2 regions of the Lacrimispora brassicae genome follow, and region 2 is predicted to be linked to the other one. Evidence: riboswitches for the same ligand, from Rfam matches in the RefSeq annotation. Region 2 holds a riboswitch; the other holds the start of a gene.
The links. Region 2 has a riboswitch for FMN ahead of ribD (bifunctional diaminohydroxyphosphoribosylaminopyrimidine deaminase/5-amino-6-(5-phosphoribosylamino)uracil reductase RibD). Riboswitches for the same ligand answer to the same signal wherever they lie in the genome.
Positions count from the first base shown of each region.

Region 1: another riboswitch for FMN. It lies ahead of ACYVD3_RS07115 (ECF transporter S component); the one in region 2 lies ahead of ribD (bifunctional diaminohydroxyphosphoribosylaminopyrimidine deaminase/5-amino-6-(5-phosphoribosylamino)uracil reductase RibD).

Region 1 is NZ_BRYH01000009.1:284,171-291,681, forward strand. It holds gene ACYVD3_RS07085 (GTPase) at 1-819, shown strand, start outside; gene ACYVD3_RS07090 (hypothetical protein) at 862-1,350, shown strand; gene ACYVD3_RS07095 (permease) at 1,347-1,880, shown strand; gene ACYVD3_RS07100 (M56 family metallopeptidase) at 1,898-2,131, shown strand; gene ACYVD3_RS07105 (transposase) at 2,302-3,075, shown strand; gene ACYVD3_RS07110 (transposase) at 3,066-3,854, shown strand; gene ACYVD3_RS07115 (ECF transporter S component) at 4,023-4,700, opposite strand; FMN riboswitch at 4,784-4,900, opposite strand; tRNA gene ACYVD3_RS07120 (tRNA-Ala) at 4,995-5,067, shown strand; gene ACYVD3_RS07125 (hypothetical protein) at 5,504-6,397, shown strand; gene ACYVD3_RS07130 (COG2958 family protein) at 6,996-7,511, shown strand, end outside.
Region 2 is NZ_BRYH01000064.1:58,873-66,383, reverse strand. It holds gene ACYVD3_RS27390 (ABC transporter substrate-binding protein) at 1-495, shown strand, start outside; gene ACYVD3_RS27385 (FecCD family ABC transporter permease) at 498-1,520, shown strand; gene ACYVD3_RS27380 (ABC transporter ATP-binding protein) at 1,520-2,296, shown strand; FMN riboswitch at 2,371-2,485, shown strand; gene ribD (bifunctional diaminohydroxyphosphoribosylaminopyrimidine deaminase/5-amino-6-(5-phosphoribosylamino)uracil reductase RibD) at 2,645-3,751, shown strand; gene ribE (riboflavin synthase) at 3,732-4,379, shown strand; gene ACYVD3_RS27365 (bifunctional 3,4-dihydroxy-2-butanone-4-phosphate synthase/GTP cyclohydrolase II) at 4,390-5,589, shown strand; gene ribH (6,7-dimethyl-8-ribityllumazine synthase) at 5,610-6,077, shown strand; gene ACYVD3_RS27355 (sensor histidine kinase) at 6,049-7,407, opposite strand.

The sequences.
Region 1 (7,511 bases), on a different contig from region 2:
TTACTTCCTATTGGCCCGATTGTTATGATTGACACAGCAGGCCTTGATGATGTTGGCAACCTTGGTGCATTGCGAAAACAAAAAACCTATGAGGTCATGGATAAAACCAATTTTGCTATAATTGTAATAAGTGCCGTTGACGGTCTTTCGGAATTTGAAGTTGATTTGGCAAAGGACCTGCACAAGAGAAAAATTCCGTCCATCGGAGTTATAAATAAGAGCGATCTAAGCAACCTATCCAATGAAACAGTGGAACAATTTCGGAATATACTGGATATGCCAATCGCAAAAGTCAGTTCTAAAAGCCGTGAAGACATTGAGGAATTAAAAGAGTTCATTATGCAGGCTACTACAGCTGTATTCGGAAGCACAATTGTCACAGGCTCTGCTGTTAATATGATTTTGATAATTTCGGTGATGATAGCGGGGCTATCGTCTGGCTTGACTGTGGCGGTTATTTCCCCTATATTTGCAAAGTTTCTGGGGATAGGGCCTCTTTGGTTGCTTATTCCCTTTATTGTGGCAGGTAATATAGTCCTTGTTCTGATTTGGCACTTTCTTGGCAACCGCCGCTTTGGAAAGTCAGTTACTGTCTACATTCTTACTCTTACTGTTGCGGCAGTTAGTAAATTCTTGATGCTGTACATCGGTATAGTCGCAATTGCAATTCCTCATTTGATGAATTTGCCGGAAAAACAAGCAACAACAATATCTGGCATGTTTTCAATTCCGCAATTGCTTACGGCCTTGATTGGCGGAGTAATTGCAACTATTATAATTCCTTTACTAAAAAATGCCGTTAAATCAAGACAGTTATAGGAACTGGTGTAAGCGGATTGAAAGGAGAAATGGTTTAGCTAAATGGATTCTTTATTCACATACATACTTTATGGTATAACTGTATTTTTGCTAGTAGTATCATTTATAAAAAACAGGCGCAAAACTTTAACTGCATTGAAAAGAGCATGGAAAATGTTTCTTTCCATGCTCCCTCAGTTTCTAGCTATACTGTTTCTTGTTGGGACTTTGCTCGCGGCTATCAAGCCTGAAACTATACAAAAAATTATAGGTGCAGAATCAGGCATATTGGGGATGCTTTTGTCAGCCGTTACTGGAGCAATAGCCCTTATTCCTGTTCTGATCGCCTTTCCCGTTGCTTCACAATTGTTGCAAAACGGTGCGGGTATAATGCAGATAGCTGTTTTTATCTGCACATTGACTACGGTTGGAATTATTACAATACCACTCGAAAGTAAATATCTCGGGAAAAAGATTGCAATACTTCGCAATCTGCTTTTTTTCGTCTTTGCATTCGCCGTAGCTTTTATTATCGGGTTGGTGATGAGATGAAGAAAATTATTAAGCAATATTGGTTTTTGCTTGTTGTTTTAACAACGAATATTCTAGCCCTGCTTTTCTATCCCGCAATAGGAATAAATTCGTTGCTTTTCACTTGCAAGAACTTTTTGAACTTTCTTTTTATGCTGACTCCAGTCTTTGTCTGTATTGGTCTTTTAGACGTGTGGGTAGAACGTGAAGGCATGATCCGCATAATGGGAGAGAAGTCAGGTATTAAAGGTATCCTTGTGGCCTTTGGATTGGGAATAGTAACTGCTGTGCCCTTGTATGCGTTACTGCCTGTCGCCGGTATGATGTTGAAGAAAGGTAGTAAGATAAGTAATGTATTGATATTTATATGTTCCTGCGCAAGCATCCGTATCCCACTCTTGCTTTTTGAAGTATCCTCGATGGGATGGCTGTTTACGCTTGTAAGGCTGGTTGCAAATATATTTGTCGTTCTGGCGATTGCTTCTATCATTGAAAAAACGCTAAATGATGAGGAGAAAAAATCCATCTACGAAAATGCCGATAAACTTTGACATATGAGACAATAAGAATGTATATTCAGCGGTGCGACTATCTGATAAAACTGTTTGCTTTCTTTATCCTTGCAATCCATTGGTTTAATCCTTGGGTAAGTTATTATTTTATGTCAAAGGATATAGAAATGTCTTGTGACGAAGCCGTTCTAAATAGTATTCTTGCCAATCCTCAACCTGCCAATCCGGATATGCTTTTTAGGTACAAGGGGAAAGGCCGACCGAAAAATCTTCCAATCGGCCTTTGTTGAAAAACTACAGCATTTCAGGATAGTTTTGTCCGTCATATACTACATCGACGATATACACGATTTGAGTTTCTTCATCTATAGTTGCTTAAAGTCCTTGTATATACCTCTTGTAGTTGTTCTCCCGGTTTTCCCGTTCAATCCGTTCAAGATCCTCATGGAGTCGGTGTTGCATGGCATCAAACTGTTCCAAGGTTTCCAGGAATTCTTCTGCACAGCTGTTGGCTGATCGTTCCAGCATCTCAGTCACCCGGTCTCTGTATAGCAGTCTTTATAAGGCATACTCCCAGGAAGGGAGAAATCCTGCAGTTGAACCCAAGCTGATGTTCAAGATTCTGGTATACGCCTACTCACAGGGGATCTATTCCAGCAGAAAAATAGAAAAAGCATGCACAAGGGATATCAACTTTCTCTGGCTTCTAGCTGGAACCAAAGCTCCAGACCATAGCACGATAGCCAGATTCCGCACCACATTCTTAAAAGAAATCTGTGAAGAACTGTTTGGACAACCGGCTCACCTTCTCTTAAAATCAGGAGAAGCCAGCGGAAAGAACCTATTCGTGGCTGGGACTAAGATTGAATCCAAAGCGAATAAGTACACCTTTGTCTGGAAAAAAGCAGTCGGAAAGCATGAGGCAAGGATGCAGGGACAGATAAAACAGCGAATACCAGAAATCAATCATGAGTATCTGGAATCCTTCTGCTTTCACAGCGAAACAGCTGCCAAAGATCTGGGAAAAATCGTGGAACAGCTGACAGAGAAGATTCAGGAACTGGGCGTTGTTCTGGTACATGGGCGTGGCCACCGCAAGAGTCAGATTCAGAAAGACAAAGAGTATTTAGAGTCCTGCCTGGAACGGCAAAACAGGTACGGTATCCACAAAAAAAAATCCATGGGCACAACAGTTATTCCAAGACAGATCCGGATGCGACTTTTATGCACATGAAAGGTGACCAAATGCGGAATGCGCAGTTGAAACCCGGATATAGCCTCCAGATTGGAGTTGACAGCGAATACATCATGGGAGTGGGGGTATTTTCCGACCGAGACGATACCAATACCCTGATTCCGTTCCTTCAGGAAACCGAATCAAACTTAAAGCACAGCTATCAAAGTATCACAGCAGATGCCGGATATGAAAATGAAGAGAATTATCTATGGCTAGAAAAAGAACAGAAGATTCCATACATCAAGCCCCAGACCTATGAGAAGTGGAAAAAACGCAGCTTCAAAAAAGAAATCGGGCACAGGGAAAACATGGCCTATATAGAAGAAGGGTATTGCTTTGTCTGCCATTATGGCAGAATTTTATGGAATGTTGGGAAGAAAAAGAAAATCAGCGCAACTGGTTATGAGTCAAAGCAGGACATTTATTGTTGTGAAGACTATAGCAGCTGCCCACATTTCGAAGGAAAATGTACCAATTCGCGAAGAGGAAAGCAGATGTATGTTTCAAAGGTACTGATAGAAAAAAGGAATGTATCACTAAAAAATATCTTAAGCAAAGAGGGGATCCGGTACCGGATGAACCGTTCGATCCAGGTAGAAGGAGCCTTTGGAGTATTAAAACAGGATTATGGATTCAGGAGATTTTTGACAAGCGGAAAAAACAATGTAAAAATCGAGTTTCTTTTACTGAGCATGGGGTCTAACATCAACAAACTGCACTCAAAAATCCAAAGGGAGAAGCTTCAGAGCCATCTGTATGAATTAAAAACAGCATAAAAAAGAGGATCATGAAACAGATCGGTTAAAGTACGCCAAAAATCCGGTCGGAGTGTCTAAAATGATGATTCAGCTGGATTTTAAGTTGAAAAAATGGGAGCGCCGCTCCTGACATGAAGTCAAAATGATTTCATGTCATTGTGCGACACTCCCTTGCTGTTTCGTTGATTATATGATTCCCTTCATAACCAGGACAGCTAAAATACAGGTTATTAAAATGACCGCTGCAGTAAGGGTGGTGCCAAGATTGAATCTCTGCTTTTGGGAAGCGTCTACAGAAGCCATTGAAGCGGGAATCATAAGATTGGATCTTCTTAAGGCGGTTACCAAAGGCTTATAGATGAGAAGGGTCAGGGCTGTATTGATTCCACCCTTTAAAAGGTTAAAGGGAACAAATGCCGGGAGAAGGAGTTTGACCACGGCTTCCCGGGGATAGCCCATGTAAATGGGAGTGATCAGGTAATTCCACAAAACCATGACAAGGGTCATGAGAAGGGTGCCTGCCACCATGCCAAAGAATGCTCCCCACAGGGAATGACGCTTCTTATAGAAATAAGCTGCCGGGCAGACAAATGCTACCGTTGAAAGGATGTTCATGATCAGTCCGATAATTCCGGTGCTGCTGATGGTAAACATCTCCACAAAGGACACGATAACAGAGATCAGTGCCGCAGACATTGGGCCGAATAGGAAGCCTCCGGTAAGGATGATAACATCCTTAGGCTCATATTCCAGGAATGGCAGTATGGGGATCAGAGGGATCCGGATCGCCACAACAGCTACAAAGGCCAGAGCGCAAAGCATGGCCATAAGGGTGAGTTTGTTTGTTTTCTTTGTCATATTCATAATTAAGTCCTCCTGAAAATAAGTAACACCTGAAAGTATGCCTTTCAGGTGTTAAAAATAGACAGGTGTATTATCACTATTTAACACATCTTCTTTCATCCAGACTATACTGTCGGTATTGGAATCAAACCAATTCTGCGCAGTTTGCGCTCGCGGACTTTACCGCCGGTCGGGAATTACACCCTGCCCTGAAGACTACTATATTCAAATGTTCTTGAATTATTATAACATTTTAAAAAATAAATGCAATATGTTGTTGCAATTTTTTTAATGCTTTGCTATAATAGCGGTCATGGGGGTATAGCTCAGCTGGGAGAGCGCTTGAATGGCATTCAAGAGGTCATGGGTTCGAATCCCACTATCTCCATTAAAATAGTAAGCCGCAGGCATGAATGCTTGCGGCTTAAATTATAACTTGTAAAGATGGGCGCTTGATAGAAATCAAGGACAAATAATGAAAGGTATATCTTCAACTACGAGGATGTCCCTTTTTATTTATGTTATAGTTTGATTTTCTCTTATTTGCTTATTATTTATGTTTATGTATGTTAATATGTTCATTCAAACAAGGCACGTTGAGACAGTTGTGTTGCTGGAGAAGAAAGCCCAGTAAATCAAAGGGTTTCGGGGATTTGAGGCGAATATGTAAGTGTGTTTTCGTGAGTGATTGGGGTGAAATATGTTTCCGGTTACCGTGGTGGGGTAAGAAAAATGAACGTTTTGGCAAAAGATATTTGATATAGGACAGTAAAAGTTAATAGATTAATGAATTAGCCATTATATTAACAGGAAGGGGGGGAATAGTGTCACAAAATCTATTTTTTCCAATATATCAACAATTGGAAAGGGAACTTGTAGAGTTGAGTTATTATATTACATTTAATCGAAGGCAGTTAAATGTATATTCTACGAAGATTGCTGATATGCTCTTAAGGACAGTATCTGAAATAGAAAATATATCTAAAGAGCTTTGCAAGAAAGAGAATATTAAATTTTACGATAATAAGAGGCATATTAGGAAAATTGTATATTTTAATGACTATTATACAAGATTAGAAGAAAAATACGGACTTAGTAATAAATTGGTGGATTTTACTCTGGATAACTGCACAACTAACATATTTGACATTAAACTATCACCATTTAAGAAAGACATTTCAATTAAAATCGGTGGTAAAGAAAGAAAATCCTGGGGCTGGTATAATGCCTATAATAAGATTAAACATGATCGCGTAAAAAATTTCAGTAAAGCAAATCTTGGTAACTTGATTTATAGTTTATCTGCTTTGTTTTTACTAAATATCTATTATATGGATAATGTTTTTATTGAAGTTGGTACATATAATCATGCAAAAATTATTGATCAGATAGAAGGGTTTTCAAAGGTCTTTAGGCTTGATTACACTTTGGATACAACTAATTCTGAGATATCAAAAAACGATTTTGAGAAATACTCATTTTTTAATCCTGTTAGTTATTTCGAGATTGGACGGCATTATGCAACCTACATTATTTATAAAGATATTTTATTTAAAACGCCATCTGATGAAGTAGCGGATAAAATGCAGCTATTAGATTCAAAGATGCTAGTATATGACAAGGATGGTCAAACATTGAAGAAAGTATATGATAATTATGATTTTGAAGATCATTATACAAAATGCAAACTTGTGGCCAAACTAAATAAGAATGATTGAACTCAGTTATGATAAAAGCTTTACTTTAGCTCTCTTTTATTGAATGATCACTACAGAAAGAATATCAAAAAGATATAATTTTCTTAAAAGACTGTGGAACAAAATCATGAAATTCTTGCGAGGCACAGAGGAAGGCATATTTTCAAATAAGAATAGTGAATAACATGCATATAGTACATGGGGGTAAATATAGCTACCCCTTCATATAGAAATGACAAGTAATATTGCTATGTTATATAAAACTTCCGTCTATGGGAACGTTGAAATCGTCTGTTTCCTCTCAAAGAAACCTTGATTTTATGCGGATTTGAGGCAGTTATTGTATAAAAATAGTTCTGTGTTGTTTGGAAATCTATAAACAGATATCAAAATCTACAGGGGGATGGGGTAACGCCAAAACGTATGATACAGGAGTTTTGCCAAAACATGTAGGGTTTCGCTAAAGTGTTTAATCACATTAGCGAAGCTGTTGTAGTCCAAAATAGATTCTGTTAAAAGATATGTAAATCTCTGATACATTCATTACTGGGAAATCTCCCAATATTTCCAAATTCATGTTACAATAAAAAATAACCGATACGAAAGGGGCACTTAAAGTATGGCATATAGCTTTTTAACTTTAGCAAAAGATGTACTGGAAAAAGAAAACATCCCATTATCTATTGAACAAATGTGGGATACCGCAAAGAATCTGGGACTTCTGGAGAAGCTATCATCTTCAGGAAAAACACCAATCCGCACCCTGTCCGCCAGAATATATGTTGATATAAAAAATAATCCAGACACTGTATTTGAACAGGTAAGCAAACGTCCGGCGAAATTCTTTTTAAAAGGAAAAACAGCAGGACTTAAAGAATATGAAGATAAACAGAAGCAGGAGAAGTTATCCCAGAAACATAAATTCGGAGAAAGAGCCTTACATATTCTGCTGTCCAGCTTCGTAAATGCTGATGAGCATTTCAAATGTTCCACAAAAACCATTTACCATGAGACATCCAAGCGTGAAAAGAGCGGCAAGAATAAATGGTTGCACCCGGATATTGTCGGCGTACATTTCCCCTTTGAATCTTATACCGAAAATACACTCAAACTATTTGATATCCTGAAAGTGAAC
Region 2 (7,511 bases):
CAGCCCAAACGGGGGCTATGGGTATTCAGCAATATGGGGGGCAGTCTGGTGGTTGCTGGCGACAGCTCCTTTGACGCTTATGCTCAAAGCTTTTTTGATAAAGCAGGATTAATCAATGCTGCATCCGGTATACAGGGAACCGCAGAGGTTGACATGGAACAGGTTTACCAGTGGAACCCTGACATTATTTTTGTTTTCCATAATGCGCCGGCGAAAGGGATTTTGAACAACAGCATTGAGGGGCAGGATTGGTCGTTATTGGACGCCTGGAAGAATCAGGCGGTTTATGATATTCCCCAAACAGCCTATTCCTGGGGCGCGCCTTGTGCAGACTCTCCCTTAATGCCGCTGTGGCTGATCTCAAAAGCATATCCGGAACTGTTCAGCGAGGAAAACTTCCGCAGGGAATTGGCCGGATATTATGAGCGATTACATAATGTCAAACTGACCGGCGAAGATATGAACTCCATATTAAGCCTTAGGGAAATGAACTAGCCATGGAAAGAACTTCAAAAAAACAATATTCCATCGTCATTACGGTGCTCTGGGTTTTGCTTATTTTTGTAGCAGCCGGCGCTCTGATCGTCGGACGCTATGAAATGAGTTTTACTGATATCCGGAATGTATTTATAAACCGCCTAAGGGGCACCCAGGACGATACCTTAAAAATTATTGACCATGTTCTGATAAATGTCCGGCTGCCAAGAATATTGTTAGCCGGTTTGGTGGGAGCCGGATTATCCATATCAGGAGCCGCCTTACAGGGAACATTTCAAAACCCCCTTGTAAGTCCTGACCTTTTGGGCGTCTGCGCAGGGGCCGGCTTTGGTGCGGCCTTAGGAATACTGCTTTTTTCCGATCATCATATGCTTACGTCACTCATTCCCTTTGCCTTTGGAATATTCAGTATTTTTCTGGTGTTTTTCCTTGCCGGTGCAAAAGGACGTGGAGAGACCATGTCCCTGGTTCTTTCAGGCATTATAGTTTCATCCATCTTTAACGCCCTTACTTCTCTTGTAAAATATGTGGCAGACGCAGGGGACAAATTACCGGCCATAACCTTTTGGCTGATGGGCAGTTTTTCGAATACATCATACACCCATATAAAAATTGCAAGTATTCCCGCTTTATTGGGCATAATTGGCCTGCTCGCCCTGCGTTGGAAAATCAATATCCTGTCCCTTGGGGATGAAGATGCTTATACCATGGGAATTAACCCTCAGCGCACCCGCTGGCTTATTATTCTTTTCTCTACACTGGTAACGGCCGCTTGTGTCACAGTATCAGGCATTATCGGCTGGGTCGGCCTTGTTATTCCCCATATATGCAGACGGCTTGCAGGAGTTAATCATGGCAGACTGCTGCCTGCCTCCTGCTTAATGGGTGCCGTATTCATGATCCTGGCAGACAGCATTGCAAGAAACCTGACAACAGCCGAGATACCTATTGGTATTTTGACCGCCCTGATTGGAGCTCCTTTCTTTGCTGTAATCTACCGGCGGACAAAAGGAGGGGCGTAATGCTTTTGGAAGTTAATAACGGGACATTTTACTATCACAAAGAAAGACCTATACTGCAAGATGTGAATTTCACAATGAAAACCGGAGAAATTATGGCCGTCATGGGGAGAAATGGCATTGGCAAAACAACGCTTATTAAATGCATAGCAGGAATATTAAAATGGAAAAGCGGTTATTCCGTGGTTGCAGGGCAGAAGAGTGATAATAAGAAACCTGTCAGCAAAATAGGATATGTGCCCCAAGCACATAAATCCTCGTTTCCCTACACAGTCCGGGATATGGTCGTATTTGGAAAAGCAGGCCGCAATTCTTATTTTGCAGCGCCACGAAGTGAAGATTACCAAAAGGCTGATGAGGTTTTAGAACGAATCGGTATTACGGACCTGCATGACAAATGCTGCAATGAATTAAGCGGAGGACAGCTACAGCTTGTTTTTATTGCAAGGGCATTAATAAACTCTCCCCAGCTTTTAATACTGGATGAGCCGGAAGCCCATTTGGATTTTCGCAATCAAATAAGGCTGTTAAAGCTGCTGCAGAGTTTTGTTTCGGAACAAAATATATCCTGTATGATCAACACTCACTATCCCAACCACGCAATAAGGATCGCAGATAAATGCTTTTTATTGGGTGATCATGATTACAAGGCAGGAGCCATACAGGAGGTAATGACAGATCATAATATTGAAAAATATTTTTCAGTGCGCTCCCAGACACTTTACACCACATATAAGGGAAAACAAATACCAAATTTTGTATTCTTAGATGAGGTTTAAGCAGCAAATAAATTATAATTCCGCCAATGTATTGACATTCTTCTAATCAGGTAGTATTATTACACCAATTGAATAGCAATCTTCAGGGCAGGGTGAAATTCCCTACCGGTGGTAAAGCCCACGAGCCGCAAGGCATGATTCGGTGAAATTCCGAAGCCGACAGTAAAGTCTGGATAAAAGAAGATCAAGCAGTATCCATGTATTTTGATACGCCAACTGATATTTCCGCTCTGAAATGAATCCTCATTTCAGAGCGTTTTGTATTAGTAGCGGTGTAAATCCATGGATTGATGCAGAAAATGCCTTGGACCTTGTGTTCAAGGTATTTTCTTTTTAAGGTGGTGTGATATGGAAGATATCAGATATATGGGTTTGGCTCTGGAGCTTGCCAAAAAGGGGTGTGGTCTTGTAAATCCAAATCCTATGGTTGGAGCCGTGATTGTAAAGGAAGGCCGGATAATCGGTGAGGGATATCATGAACGGTATGGCGCCCCTCATGGGGAACGGAATGCCCTTGCAAGCTGCAGGGAATCACCGGAAGGCGGGACCCTGTATGTAACACTGGAACCTTGCTGCCATTATGGGAAAACACCTCCATGTACGGAAGCCATTCTGCAAAGCGGAATCTGCAGGGTGGTCATAGGCAGCCATGATCCCAACCCGCTTGTTGCGGGGAAAGGGATCGAGGTGCTTCGAGGCCAGGGCATCCAGGTGGTGGAAGGGGTTCTCAAGGCGGAGTGTGACAAGCTCAATGAGGTGTTTTTCCACTTCATTCAAACCGGAAAGCCTTATGTGGTGATGAAATACGCCATGACCATGGACGGAAAAACTGCAGCGTACACAGGTGTTTCCAAGTGGATCACCAGTGAGACCGCACGCTGCCGGGTGCATCAGGACCGCCACAGGTACAGCGCCGTGATGGTGGGGGTGGGCACTGTACTGGCAGACGATCCCCTTCTTACCTGCCGCACAGAGGGCGGCAGAAACCCGCTGCGCATCATCTGTGATACCCAATTGCGCACGCCTCTGGATTCCCAAATTGTTGTGACCGCCAAAGAGGTTCCTACGGTCATTGCCACCGCCTCCGTGGACTTGGAAGCACAACGGCCATACATCAAAGCCGGCTGCCGTATCCTGCCTGTTTCCCAAAAGGACGGCCATTTGGATCTGGCCCGGTTGATGGGAAAGCTGGGGGAAGAAAATGTCGACAGCATTTTGCTTGAGGGCGGCGGTATTCTGAACTGGTCGGCCTTGCAGGCGGGAATCGTAAACAAGGTGCAGGCATATATTGCACCTAAACTGTTGGGCGGGGCAAACGGGAAAACGCCTGTGGCAGGAATGGGCGTTCCCTGTCCGGAGGATGGGTTTTTCCTCACAAACAGCACAGTCTCCTGCCTGGGTGAGGATATTTTAATCGAAAGTGAGGTGCAGCCCCATGTTCACAGGAATTATTGAGGAAATCGGTGTACTGAAGGAAGTACGAAAAAGTGTACATTCCTCTGTGCTTACCATTCAAGGAAGGGTTATATTTGATGATCTTTGCATTGGGGACAGTGTAGCGGTAAACGGGGTATGCCTGACGGCTGCCGGCCTTTCCTCCAACACCTTTCAGGCAGATGTGATGCACGAGACACTGAACCGTTCTTCTCTTGGCAGGCTGCGCCCTGGGACTGCCGTCAATTTAGAGCGGGCAATGCCTGCAAACGGACGGTTTGGCGGACACATGGTTTCCGGACATATTGACGGCGTGGGCAGGGTGAAAGCCATACAAACAGACGACAACGCCATTTGGTACACCATTGCAGCGGACAGCAGTATTTTGCGCTACATCGTGGAAAAGGGTTCCATTGCAGTGGACGGTATCAGCCTGACGGTGGCAGCGGTTACTGCTTCGGATTTCAGCCTGTCTGCCATTCCCCATACGGTAAAATCCACCATCCTTTCTCAAAAAAAAGCTGGCGACCCTGTAAATCTGGAAAATGACCTTGTAGGGAAATACATTGAAAAGTTTATGGATTCCCCTCCGGAACAAGAACGGTCAAGGGGCATCACAAAAGAGTTTCTAACCAAATCTGGCTATTAGGAGGATAACGATGTTTCAATACAATACCATTGAAGAAGCGCTGGAAGCGCTTAAGCAAGGAAAAATCATTCTTGTCACGGATAACGAAGACCGGGAAAATGAAGGCGATTTCATCTGTGCCGCCCAGTTTGCCACAACAGAGAATATCAACTTCATGGCAACCTACGGCAAAGGATTGATCTGTATGCCAATGAACGAAGAAATTTGCAGGCGCCTGAATTTTCCGCAGATGGTTTCCGAGAATACGGACAATCACACCACCGCATTTACCGTTTCGGTGGATCATGTGGACACCACCACCGGAATATCCGCGGCAGAGCGCTCCGTCACCGCTATGAAATCCGTGGATGATACGGCAAAGCCTGAGGATTTCCGCCGCCCGGGGCATATGTTCCCCTTGCTGGCCAAGGAAAATGGGGTCTTGGAGCGTGACGGACATACGGAAGCCACCGTAGACTTGATGCGGCTGGCAGGGCTTAAAGAATGCGGTCTTTGCTGCGAGATCATGGGCGAGGACGGCACGATGATGCACACGCCCCAACTGATCCAGTTGGCTCAAAAGTGGAATCTTCCATTTATCACCATTGCCGCATTGCAGGAATACCGAAAGAAAAACGACCGGCTGGTGGAGCAGACCTCTGTCAGCCAAATGCCCACCAAATACGGTGACTTTAAGGCCTGCTGCTACGTGAACAAGTTAAACGGCGAGCACCATGTGGCACTCGTAAAAGGTGAAATCGGTGATGGGCAGAACATCCTGTGCCGTGTCCATTCCGAATGCCTGACCGGAGATGCCTTCGGTTCCATGCGCTGTGACTGTGGACAGCAGCTTGCCGCCGCTATGACACAGATTGAACAGGAAGGCAGGGGAATCCTTCTCTATATGCGCCAGGAAGGGCGGGGAATCGGCCTGGTCAACAAGCTGCGCGCTTACACTTTACAGGATGAGGGAATGGACACACTGGAAGCCAACCTTGCCCTTGGTTTTGCCGGGGATCCGCGGGAGTACTACATTGGCGCTCAAATTCTGCGGGATCTGGGAGTAAAAACCTTGCGTCTTATTACCAACAATCCGGAAAAAGTCTATGGACTGTCCGGTTTCGGTATGGAAATTATGGAAAGAGTCCCCATTCAAGTGCCGGCAAATGAGCATGACTTGTTTTACCTCATAACCAAGCAGAACAAAATGGGCCACATTTTACACTATTAAATCATGAAGGAGAATGTATTATGAAAGTATTTGAAGGAAAGCTTGTATCAAAGGAAATGAAAATCGGCATTGTTGCCGCACGTTTCAATGAGTTTATTACTGCAAAGCTCCTGGGCGGCGCCCTGGACTGCTTAAAGCGCCATGACGTCAGCGAGGAAAACATTGAGGTTGCCTGGGTGCCCGGCGCCTTTGAGATCCCTCTGATCGCCTCAAAGATGGCAGGCTGCGGCAAATATGATGCAGTGATTTGTCTTGGCGCAGTCATTCGTGGAAGCACCACTCATTATGATTATGTTTGCAGCGAAGTGTCTAAGGGAATTGCCCATGTATCCTTAAACAGCGGCATTCCGGTCATGTTCGGGGTGCTTACCACGGAGAGCATTGAGCAGGCCATTGAACGGGCAGGAACCAAGGCGGGCAATAAGGGCTTTGACTGTGCGGCGGGCGCCATTGAGATGGTTAATCTGATCCGGGAGATCCAGGCTTAACAGGCAAAGAAAGTGTTGCCGTAAATATCCGTTTTTGGTTGTCTGAATCAAAACATATCACACCGCCCAGTTTGTTTACAATTTCTTCGATAATGGTTAAGCCAATACCATGAAAATCTCGATTGGGCTTTGTTGTTTCAAAAATTCCGTTGCGCCATTTCACGTTACCGTCAAAGGAGTTTGAGATTTCGATATGCAGCCAGTTATTGGGAGCAATAATACTGCTGGTAATGGTTAGAAACCGTTGGGAATCAGGGGTGACTTTTGCACAAGCCTCTACTGCATTATTGGTCAGGTTTGAAAATATACGGACAATATCAATATCTGGCAGGTTATGACTTTCAGGAAGGCAGATCATTGCTGAAAAACGGGTGGACTGCTCAGAACATCGGTTGGCAGTATCTTGCAAGATGGCATCAAGTATAATATTGTTTGAATAGGTTTGATGAACCAGAACCTGCTCCTCCATGGTCTTTTCAATCGTATCAAGCAAGTTTTTTGCTTTCTGATATTCTTCAATAGATAACAGGGATTTCACAGAGGTCATCATTTTATTGTAATCGTGTTTAAATGTCCGAAAGCTCTCGGTATATATTTGATACGATTTATAATGCTGCAATTGTCTGTCAAGCTGCTGCTGCAGCAATTGCGTATGTAATTCATATTCCAAAAGAGCACTGGTTCTTATTCCGCGGTTGACCAGAAATCCCTGTGCAGTAAAGCAGATGATACAGGAGATGATATAAGTTGTTTTATACCATGGCAGATCGACCCCATAATATCGACCCAAGTTGATAAACAGCAAATATCCCAAAAAGCATATTTGAAAAATAGCTACAAATCGGATTTGTTCGTTGCTACGGTAAAACTTTTGGATTTTAGCTTTAGGAGCAATAACATGGCGGAAAAGCATATTGTAACTGAGTATCATGCACAAGGAGAGAAACCATGCAATAGGGTAATAAAATTTGTCATGCCTTACCCATTGTACGCTCCTGTTTAATATTAAAGCAAAAGCCGGAAGCACAATTCCTCTTCCCCAGTATAGAATAGCGACAAAATAACTGCTTTCAAAAAGAAGCTGCATTGGGTTCATTTGATACAAAAATTTTAATTCCAATATAACAATAAATAAGAGGGCCAATGCTCCATAATGTGAGGATATGGCCAATCCCCAAATTGCGCTGAAGCTCCAATTGATTAATACAGAAATTATAAAAAATACCCAATAATTTTCCTTAATCAAAAAATTCCCTCTATGGTGAATCAGGAAAGATATACTGTAAACGGTAAATAAGCATTCTGCTAAAATACGCAATAACAGTGTCATCAGACACCTCCCTCACTTGAAAACTCTCTATTGGGGCAGACAGGTACTCCGGCAAAGAGAACGTTGGACAACAAATGAAACAAAACGCATTTATTCCTGCCATT